2 regions of the Arthrobacter sp. FW306-07-I genome follow, and region 1 is predicted to be linked to the other one. Evidence: predicted binding sites of a transcription regulator. Region 1 holds the regulator's gene; the other holds the start of a gene.

Region 1 (4,858 bases):
CTTGGCGAGGACACCAGCGTGCCGCACTTCGCAGCGTCCGTGGGCGGCCCCTCGTCCCAGCTTGGTAAGGAAGTGGTCCGTCTCCGGGAGTGGGCGGAGAAAACGGCCACGGGTGACCGGGATGAACTGCTCCCGGGCGTGACCGACCGCGCCTGGCGGCAGGTCTCCGTGACGTCCATGGAGTGCCTGGGTGCCCAGAAGTGCCCCATGGCTGCCGAGTGCTTCAGCGAGCTCGCCCGGCAGGACGCTGCCGAAGCGGACGTGGTGGTGACCAACCACGCCATGCTCGCCGTCAGCGCATTCGAAGGACTTGCCGTCCTGCCCGAGTACGACGTCGTGGTGGTGGACGAAGCGCACGAACTCCAGGACCGGGTCACCGGAGCAGTGTCCGGCCAGCTGTCCGTCGCGATGGTCCACGCCGCCGCTGCCGGTGCCCGGAAACACACCGCCATCACCGTTGATGCCCTCAATGCCGCAGCGGCCAACCTTGAGCTGGCCCTCGCCGGCGCACCCAGCGGCCTGCTTCCTAACGGCCTGAACGATGAACAGCTGGACTGCGTGGACCAGCTCCGTGAGGCCTGCCGGGCTGCACTGTCCGATTCCAAAGGGGACAGCAACACCACTGCCGACGGCGGCCGGCAGCTGGCCAGGTCCCGCCTCATGCTCATCCTGGAACTGTGCGAGCGTCTGGTCGCCGCCAGGGAAAACCGGGAAGTCGTGTGGTTCTCCCGCGCCAGCACCTTTGACCCCGGCCAGGGCTACTCGCCGCCGGACGAGACTGCGCCGGTGCTGATCAACATCGCCCCATTGTCCGTCGCCGGGCGGCTGCGGGAAGGGCTCTTTGCCGACCACACTGTCGTGCTGACTTCCGCCACCCTGGCCATCGGTTCCGCTTTTGAACCTGCTGCAGGAGGACTGGGCCTTCTTGGCGACGGCGCCCCCAGCTGGACCGGCGTGGACGTCGGCTCGCCCTTCGACTACCCCAAGCAGGGCATCCTCTATGTGGCCGGGCACCTGCCCAAGCCCGGCCGCGGGGTGTCTCCGGAGGCTCTGGAGGAACTGGAAGCCCTGATTAAGGCGTCCGGCGGGGGAGCCCTTTGCCTGTTTTCCTCACGCCGGGCTGCCGAGGAGGCCGCAGACGCCCTGCGGCCCAAACTGGACGTGACCGTCCTGTGCCAAGGGGAGTCGACCATGACCGGCCTGGTCAAACAGTTCGCCGATGAGCCGGACACCTGCCTTTTCGGAACCATGTCCCTGTGGCAGGGAGTCGACGTGCCGGGCGGCTCCTGCCGGCTGGTGGTGATTGACCGTATTCCGTTCCCGCGGCCGGACGATCCACTGATGACGGCGCGTTCCCGGGCCGTGGCACAGGCCGGCGGCAACGGATTCATGTCCGTATCAGCCACCCACGCGGCCATCCGCCTGGCCCAGGGCGCCGGGCGGTTGATCAGGTCAACCGGGGATAAGGGCGTTGTGGCCGTGCTGGACTCCCGGTTGGCAACCGAGCGCTACGCCGGGTTCCTGCGGGCTGCCCTGCCGCCGTTTTGGGCCACCACGGACCGCAGCAAGGCGCTGGCAGCCCTCACCAGGCTGGGGGCGGACGCAGTCCGGTAGCCTCCTGACGACGCACCGCGGAGCTCCAGGGGCACAGCGCGCCCCTGGAGTGCCTCCGCCGGGCCCAGGACGGCCCGGACGGATTCCTGCAGCGCGGGCCGGTGCTTGTGGCGGGAGGGAGCGCGCTAGAGCGAACGCAGGACCGAGACGACTTTGCCCATGATGGTGGCATGGTCGCCCAGGATGGGTTCGTACTGCGTGTTCTGGGGGAGCAGCCAGGTATGGCCGTCTCGCTGGCGGAAGGTCTTGACGGTCGCTTCGTCGTCGAGCAGCGCAGCAACGATGTCCCCGTTGGCTGCGTCAGCCTGGCGCCGGACCACCACCCAGTCACCGTCACAAATGGCGGCGTCCACCATGGAGTCGCCGGCCACCCGCAGCATGAAGAGTTCGCCCTGGCCCACCAACTGGCGGGGGAGCGGCATGACATCCTCAACAAGCTGCTCCGCGAGGATGGGACCGCCGGCAGCGATCCGGCCCACCAGGGGAACCATTGCGGTATCGAGCGCGGTGGGCAGCTCGGTCACTGAGGCGCCTCCGCCGGCGGGTTGCGTCGCAGGGGAGTCGCCTGCGGCCTTGCCTGTACCCCCGTCCAGCGTGAGGGGCATCAGCACTTCCATGGCGCGGGGCCGCTTGGGATCGCGACGCAGGTAACCGAGTTTTTCCAGCTGGGAGAGCTGGTGGGTCACGCTGGACAGGCTTGCCAGTCCGACGGTGTCGCCGATCTCGCGCATGGAGGGCGGGTACCCGTTCTCATTGACGGAGCGCTGTATGGTTTCGAGGATTTTCTTTTGCCGGGGCGTCAAGCCTTTGGCGGTCCTCTTGGTTTGCGGGGCGGTCCTGCCCCCGGCGGCTGCTGCTGCCATATTCGCCAATGCCTTTCGCTTGCCGCCGGATCTTCCGCCCCGGTGCTGGCTTGCACGCACCGCCGGAAGGACTCCCACTGTCATTGTCAGACCCTGCTGTTCAACTTCAGGGGTGGTTGTTCTTTGGTTTCAAAGCTAGGCCAGCCACATTGCTTTTTCAAACATTTGTTCTAGCGAGTCTCGACATTGTTCGTTGATAGGTGCTAAAACTTAACAAGCAAAGTTCGAACATGTGTTCTAACCAGCGCACGCCCTATTCGAAAACGTGGCCGGAGGAAGTTCCGGACCGTCGTCTGAATGGTCGGGGCGGCCTCGGGGGAACACCCGGGCAGCACGGCAGGTCCAGGAGGGCTCAGTTCATGTCAGCTTCATCTCGTCACCACGTTTCACCTTCGTCCGCGCCCCTGCGGCTTACCCGGCGGGGGCGGATCGTCCTGATCGGCGTTCCGCTGGTACTCGTCGCTGTTTTCCTGCTGTCGCTGTCGGGGTTCTTCAACTCGCCCGCCAAGGCCTCAGACTCCGCCGCGGATTTGGCGGTGACACCGACTGTCACGGTTACCGTGCAGCCGGGCCAGTCACTGTGGACCATCGCCGGTGCTGTTGATCCGAACCGGGACGCCCGGGACGTGGTGGCAGACATCGTCCAGCTCAACAACCTCAGCGCCGGCTCAGTCCTGCCCGGGCAGCAACTGTTTGTCCCAACACACTGAAGCCCGCTGTCCACTCCAGGCATGGCGCCGGAGAAGCGGGATGTGGCACGCTGAGGGCGAACAGGAACCGTCACATTTTCCGGTCGTTGCTGCGGCAACTAAACTGTTCAGGTGAACGACCAGCTAGAGCGTCTGAACCGGCTTCCCCTCCGCAGCAACCTTCGCGGGCTCACCCCTTATGGGGCGCCCCAACTGGACGTCCCCATTCTCCTGAACGTCAATGAGAACACCCATGGCGTCCCCGCCGATGTGCGCGCCGCCATTTCCGCCGCAGTCACGGAGGCTGCCGCAGGCCTGAACCGCTACCCTGACCGGGAGTTCACTGCACTCCGGAAAGCCTTGGCGGAGTACCTCGGGCATGGGCTTGACGAAAACAACGTATGGGCAGCCAATGGCTCCAATGAGGTCCTGCAGCAGATCCTCCAGGCTTTCGGAGGCCCGGGCCGCACCGCCCTGGGCTTTCCACCCACGTACTCCATGTACCCCCTGCTGGCCAGCGGGACCGACACGCAGTACATCACCGGGGAGCGCTCCGAGGGCTACGACCTGAGCGCAGAGTCGGCCGCACGGCAGGTCAAGGAACTGCAGCCGAACATCGTGTTCCTCTGCTCGCCCAACAATCCCACGGGAACCGGGCTCGGTCTGGATGTCGTGGAGGCTGTCTACGAGGCCGGGGAGGACAGCCAGGCGATCGTGATCGTGGACGAGGCTTACCACGAGTTCGCGCACGACGGAACGCCCAGCGCGCTGACCCTGCTTCCCGGCCGGGAGCGGCTGATCGTGTCCCGCACCATGAGCAAGGCATTTGCCCTGGCCGGCGCCCGGCTTGGTTACATGGCCGCCGCGCCGGAGGTCACCGACGCCCTGCGGTTGGTGCGCCTTCCGTACCACCTCTCGGCCATCACCCAGGCCACTGCGCTTGCCGCCCTCGAACACCGCGAGGCCCTTATGGCGGACGTCCAGGACATCAAGGCCCAGCGGGACCGGATCGTGGCGGAACTGACACGGATGGGCCTGACGCCCGCGGCCTCCGACTCCAATTACGTGTTCTTCGGCGGCCTGGAAAACCCCCACCAGGTCTGGCAGGAACTGCTGGACGCCGGTGTGCTGATCCGTGACGTCGGCATCCCCGGCCACCTTCGGGTTACTGCGGGCACTGAGGCGGAAACCACAGCCTTCCTCACGTCCCTGGAACGCATCCTTGCGGGCCAGGCCGCGCTTCCCGCCTAGACTTATAGTGCGGCGTCGGCGCCTTGAACCACTTCTTCTCCCACAAAGGATCCTTTCACCATGAGTCCAACCGGATTGAATACGGCTGCGGCCAGGACCGCCCGCATGGAGCGTGCCACCAGCGAGTCCTCCGTCCTCGTGGAGATCAACCTCGACGGAACCGGAGTGTCGGATATCGATACCTCGGTGCCGTTTTACGACCACATGCTGACTGCCCTGTGCAAGCACTCCCTGATCGACATGACGGTCAAGGCCACCGGCGACACCCACATCGACGTCCACCACACCGTGGAGGACGTTGCCATCACCTTCGGCGAGGTCCTGCGCACTGCCCTGGGCAACAAGGCGGGAATCCGACGTTTCGGTGAGGCCACTGTGCCGCTTGATGAAGCGCTTGCCAACGCGGTAGTGGATGTCTCCGGCCGCCCCTACCTGGTGCAC
Region 2 (4,858 bases), 1.5 Mb from region 1:
TGCGGACCGAGCCCCAGTCCTTGACGTCGAGGTTGAGCCGGGCGTCTGGAAGCTGGGTTACCAGTTCGTCGAAGGTGGGGATGGGCTCGCGGCCGTTGATCCGCGCCTTTGCCACCTCCGCCGCGGGCAGCTCCGCCACCCGGCCCTTGCCGTCCGTCACCCGGTCCAGGGTTTCGTCGTGGAAGAGCAGCAGCACGCCGTCGGACGTGGTGTGGACGTCCGTTTCGAGGTACCGGAAGCCGAGTTCAACGCCGGCGCGGAACGCGGCCATGGAGTTTTCCAGACCCTCGCCCGAGAACCCGCGGTGGGCCATGGCGATGGGCAGCTGCCGCCCGGCGTCGTCCGGGTGCTCGAAGAAGGGCAGGGTCACACTGCGAGCGTACCCGAGGCCCGAGGCCTTCAGTCAGCGCGGCAGTTCAGCCAGCGCAGGGAAGGATGTCCACGCCGTCACCGCAGTGCAGCAGGGTCCGCCCGCGGCCGCCGTCGAGGTGGACCCAGACCGCCGTGTGGTCCGGCGTAATGGTGTCCACCACGCCGCCCGATTCGAAGCCGGGTGAAAAGAGGACCCGGACCCGGTCGCCCTGGCGCAGCTGCTTCCAGTGCGGAGCGGGCGTTGCTGGGCGGAGCGGCGCCTCGGCTGCGTGCTGCTTGGTGCTTCTTGCCATCGTTACCCCCTTCGAGCCGGCGGAGGTGCCTGCTCTCCACGCTTGACGCTACGGCGGGAAGGTAAACGCCAAGTGAGCGGAAGCTGGGAAAACGGTGGCGCCGGATGCGGCAGGCTGGGGTTCAGGAAAACTGGACGCCCAGGGAAGCGAGGCGGGCCTCCAAAACCTGGGCCACGCCGTCGTCGTCAAAATGCGGTGCCTGCTGCCCCGCCGCGCGGATGGCCTCGGGGTGGCCGCTGGCCATGGCATAGCCGTGGCCGGCCCACCGGAGCATTTCAATGTCGTTGGGCATGTCCCCGAAAGCCACTACGTCAGCGGCCCCAATGCCCAAGGCGGACGCATACTCGGCCAGCGTGACGGCCTTGTTCACACCGGGCAGGGACAGTTCCAGCATCGCGACGCCGGGCGAAGAATGGGTGGCCGCTGCCAGGTGTCCGACAGCGGGAGCCACCTCGGCGAGAAAGTCGTCAGGCGTGCCGTCGCGGACGATGGCGAGGAATTTCACCACAGAGTCCTCGCCCGTGAGCGTGTCCTTCAGCGGCGCCGGGGTGAATTCGGCGAGCAGCTCGCTGGACTCGTTCTCGATGAAGCCCGGTTCCAGATGGAAGCCGGTGAGCGTCTCCGCGGCGAACAGCGCAGCCGGGCGGAGCTCCTTGATGATGTGCCGGACTTCCAGGACAGTGTTGATGGCCAGGGTACGGGCGGAGACCAGGCGGTCCGCTTCCAGGTCCCACACCACGGCACCGTTTGAGCAGATCACGCGGCCGGTGTGGCCCAGCTGTTCTTCGAGGGGGTGCAGCCACCGGGGTGGCCGGCCTGTAACAAAGACAAGTTCGACGCCGGCATCACGGCAGGCGTGGAAGGCGCGGACGGTGCGGGGGCTGATTTTTCCGTCATGCCCGAGGATCGTTCCGTCAATATCGCTTGCTACCAGCCGCATCCTGCAAGTCTACGTGGGTCATTGGGCAGCCGGAGTGCGCTGGAAGGCGGCAGGGCGTCGTCGTACTTCCCCGCAACGCACCTCCCGCGTCTGTTGGATCACGGACGTGCCCCTTTCATCAGGGGATGATGGCAGCCGATTCCACGGAGTAGAGCCGGGCATAATTCAGGCACATGCTCAGGCTTTCATCGGCGGGGACCCGGTTGCCGGTGAGGGCTACCGGGTCCTGGTTGGCAAGCCGGGGGCCGGCGGGCAGGAGGAGTGTTTCGCCATCGAGGCTGGTTCCTTCGGGGAAGATCAGCGTGTAATCGTCCCCATCCTTCGACTGCAGGATGACGCAGCCTGCCCCGTCCTTGGCCAGCGTGCCTCTGAGCTCCGCCTCAGGCCCGGAAGCGGAAGGCTGGCCGGAATGGACCGCCACTTTCAGCCCGTCCGCGCCCTGCAGCATGCCGGTGGCAAGTTCCGGGGAGGCCGGCACCGGCCGGAAGGCGTAGCGGCCGGCGGCGCCGTCCGCAGGGTTCATGAGGAACTCCACTCCCCGCGCCTGGTCGGTGTCCAGGTTCCGAGGTGCCGTTGTCGGCGGGGCTGACGGCTTCGCCTGCCCCTCCGGCGGGCCGCTGTACTCGCAGCCCGTCAGCGCGGCGAGTATCGCTGCAGGAACCAGCCAAAACCGCACGAACCGCATCCGCTTCCCCCAGAGCTGACAGTGCTCCCAGCCTAGCCTCTCCGCGCCCTGGGCCGTGAGGAGTGCCGGTTGTCAGCCTCCGGGGCTACACTGAAACTATCGAACATATTTTCGAATAAAGGTGTGTTGTGGGCGTTATTGTCGGTCCCCGCGTGATAGACGCGGGTGCCTCGTTGTTCTCGGTGCTGATCTCGCCCGTGGCGGTGGCGGCGGGCTTTCCGTCGCCCGCACAGGACTACTTTGACGGCCGGATCGACCTGAACGCGCACCTGATCAAGGACATCACCAGCACCTTCGTGGTCCGCGTGACCGGTGACTCCATGGAGGGAGCGGGCATCAGTGACGGCGACGAACTGATCGTGAACCGGGCGTTGGAGCCCAAGGACGGATCCGTGGTGATCGCGGTGCTTGACGGCGAACTGACGGTCAAGCGCCTCCGCATTACCCGCACCGGGGTGCTGCTCCAGGCGGAAAACCCCAAGTACCCGGACATCCATGTGCCCGCCCTGTCCGAGCTGACCGTCTGGGGCGTTGCCACCAGGTGCCTGCACCATGTTTGAGGCCGTGATGGCTGGGAAGTCCCATGGCTAAGCCTATGGTGATGCGGCAGATGCCGCAGATCGCTCATGTGGACGTCAACTGCTTCTATGCCTCGGCCGAGCGCGCGTTCGACCCCTCCCTGGAGGGACGCCCGCTGGTGGTGCTGTCCAACAACGACGGGTGCGCGGTGACCCGCTCCCCCGAGGCGAAAGCCCTGGGCATCACCACCGGTGAACCCTGGTTCAAGCTCGCGCCGCGGGCCAAGGAGTGGGGCCTGGTGGCAAAGTCGAGCAACTATGAGCTGTATGGGGATATCAGCGCCCGTGTGATGGAACTGCTGGGCAGGTACTCGGCCTGGCTGGAGGTCTACAGCATTGATGAGGCATTTCTGGGCGTGAAGGGCGGCCCGGGAGAGCTGCTGGCCCTGGGCCGCAGGATGAAGGAGGCAGTCCGGCGGCACGTGGGCGTCCCGGTCTGCGTGGGCATTGCGCCCACCAAGACCCTGGCCAAGCTCTGCAATAAGTGGGCCAAGAACAATCCTGCTTTTGGCGGGGTCTGCCTTTGGGAGTCGGTCCCGGCAGACATGCGGGAGGCGCTGATGGGCCGCCTGCCCGTGGATGAGATCTGGGGCATCGCCGGCCGGCTCACCAGGCGGTTGAACGTCCTGGGGATCTTCACCGTCCTGGACCTGGTCCGCGCGGACCCCGTGGTGATCCGCGACAGGTTTTCCGTGGTCCTGATGCGCACCGTCCTGGAGCTCCGCGGCACCCCCTGCATCCCCATGGAGGAGGAACGGATTGGACGCGACCAGTTGATCTTCTCCCGCTCCTTCGCCACGCCTGTGACCACCACCGCAGGCCTTCGGGAGGTGCTCAGCATCTACGGGCAGCAGGCAAGCGCCAGGCTCTCAAAGCACGGGCTGCAGGCGAAGGTCCTGACGGCATTTGCTGCCACTTCCCCGTTCAGGGACAACGAGCAGGCCTACCCCTCGGTATGCGTCTCACTGCCCATGCCCACGGCGGATCCGCTGCTGCTCACCAAGGCCGCGCACGCCCTGTTGCCCCACACCCGCGAAGGGCTGAAGTACGCCAAGGCGGGCCTGATGCTCACCGACCTGCGGCCCACGGGAAACCAGCCGCCGCTGGAGCCGTTCGAGAACCGGCATGAGGAACGCGGGATCGGGCCGCTGCTTGAGGACGTGAGCAGGCGTTTCGGGCGGGGTGCCATCGGATTGGGGCACGCGGGCATCAAGTCCGGTTTGGACTGGACCATGAAACGGGACATGCGCTCCCCCCGGTACACCACGCACTGGGACGAACTCCCCCTGGTCAAAGCGGCCTGAAAAGCGGCAGGTCCCGCCGCCGGCACAGTGCCAGCGGCGGGACCTCATTCCTGCATGGAAGTCTTAGTCCGGACGTTGCCCGCCTAGACGCGCTTCCGGGCTGTGACGAAGTGGAAGATCAGGACGACTACTGCAACGACCAAAAGAATGTGGATAAGGCCGCCGCCGATGTTCGCGAGCAGTCCGAGAAGCCAGAGAACAGCGATGATAATGGCGATCCAAAGCAACATGAGAGTCTCCTTGACTAGTTTTTCAAAATCCCCATGCGGGCCACGTACCCACCAAGGCGGCAGCTGAATCAATGCAGGCGAAACAGGAAAAGCAAGCGTCGATCGCATCCGCCGCCGATACCGGCTGCCTATCAGCCCGAACCAAGACGTCCCGGGACGAATTTTGACTTCCCGCTACGCCGCGTTGAGCCTGCGAGTCGCCCCGTGAACGCCTGCTACATGATCGATTGTCGGGCCGCCGGGCGCTCCGTAATCTCGTCTCAGCATCCGCCCCAGCAAAGGATTTACCCATGGCAAACCCGCAGGACAACAGTCCGCAGAACCAGCAAGGCTCCACCCGCATCGTCGCCGGCCAGTCCGCCAAACCCAAACGCCCGGTAGGCCTGAAAATTGGGATCGCGGCAGCCGTCCTGGCACTCATTGGCGGGGGAGCCGCCGTCGCCTCCTCCGTCAACA

Evidence for each region. The regulator LexA, encoded in region 1, represses DNA repair genes until DNA is damaged. The targets are predictions, from matches to a motif close to TCGAACANNTGTTCGA.
Region 2: LFT46_RS00660 (LexA family protein) is a predicted target of LexA. The motif match lies at 2,390-2,405, and genes of this name have one in related genera.

What each region holds. Positions count from the first base shown of each region.
Region 1 covers NZ_CP084550.1:1,654,223-1,659,080, forward strand. The annotation lists gene LFT46_RS07605 (ATP-dependent DNA helicase) at 1-1,614, shown strand, start outside; gene lexA (transcriptional repressor LexA) at 1,740-2,477, opposite strand; gene LFT46_RS07615 (LysM peptidoglycan-binding domain-containing protein) at 2,837-3,187, shown strand; gene LFT46_RS07620 (histidinol-phosphate transaminase) at 3,299-4,417, shown strand; gene hisB (imidazoleglycerol-phosphate dehydratase HisB) at 4,478-4,858, shown strand, end outside.
Region 2 covers NZ_CP084550.1:133,504-138,361, reverse strand. The annotation lists gene LFT46_RS00680 (glycerophosphodiester phosphodiesterase) at 1-370, opposite strand, end outside; gene LFT46_RS00675 (hypothetical protein) at 417-665, opposite strand; gene LFT46_RS00670 (HAD family hydrolase) at 787-1,605, opposite strand; gene LFT46_RS00665 (hypothetical protein) at 1,724-2,281, opposite strand; gene LFT46_RS00660 (LexA family protein) at 2,419-2,850, shown strand; gene LFT46_RS00655 (Y-family DNA polymerase) at 2,874-4,172, shown strand; gene LFT46_RS00650 (lmo0937 family membrane protein) at 4,256-4,402, opposite strand; gene LFT46_RS00645 (ABC transporter substrate-binding protein) at 4,693-4,858, shown strand, end outside.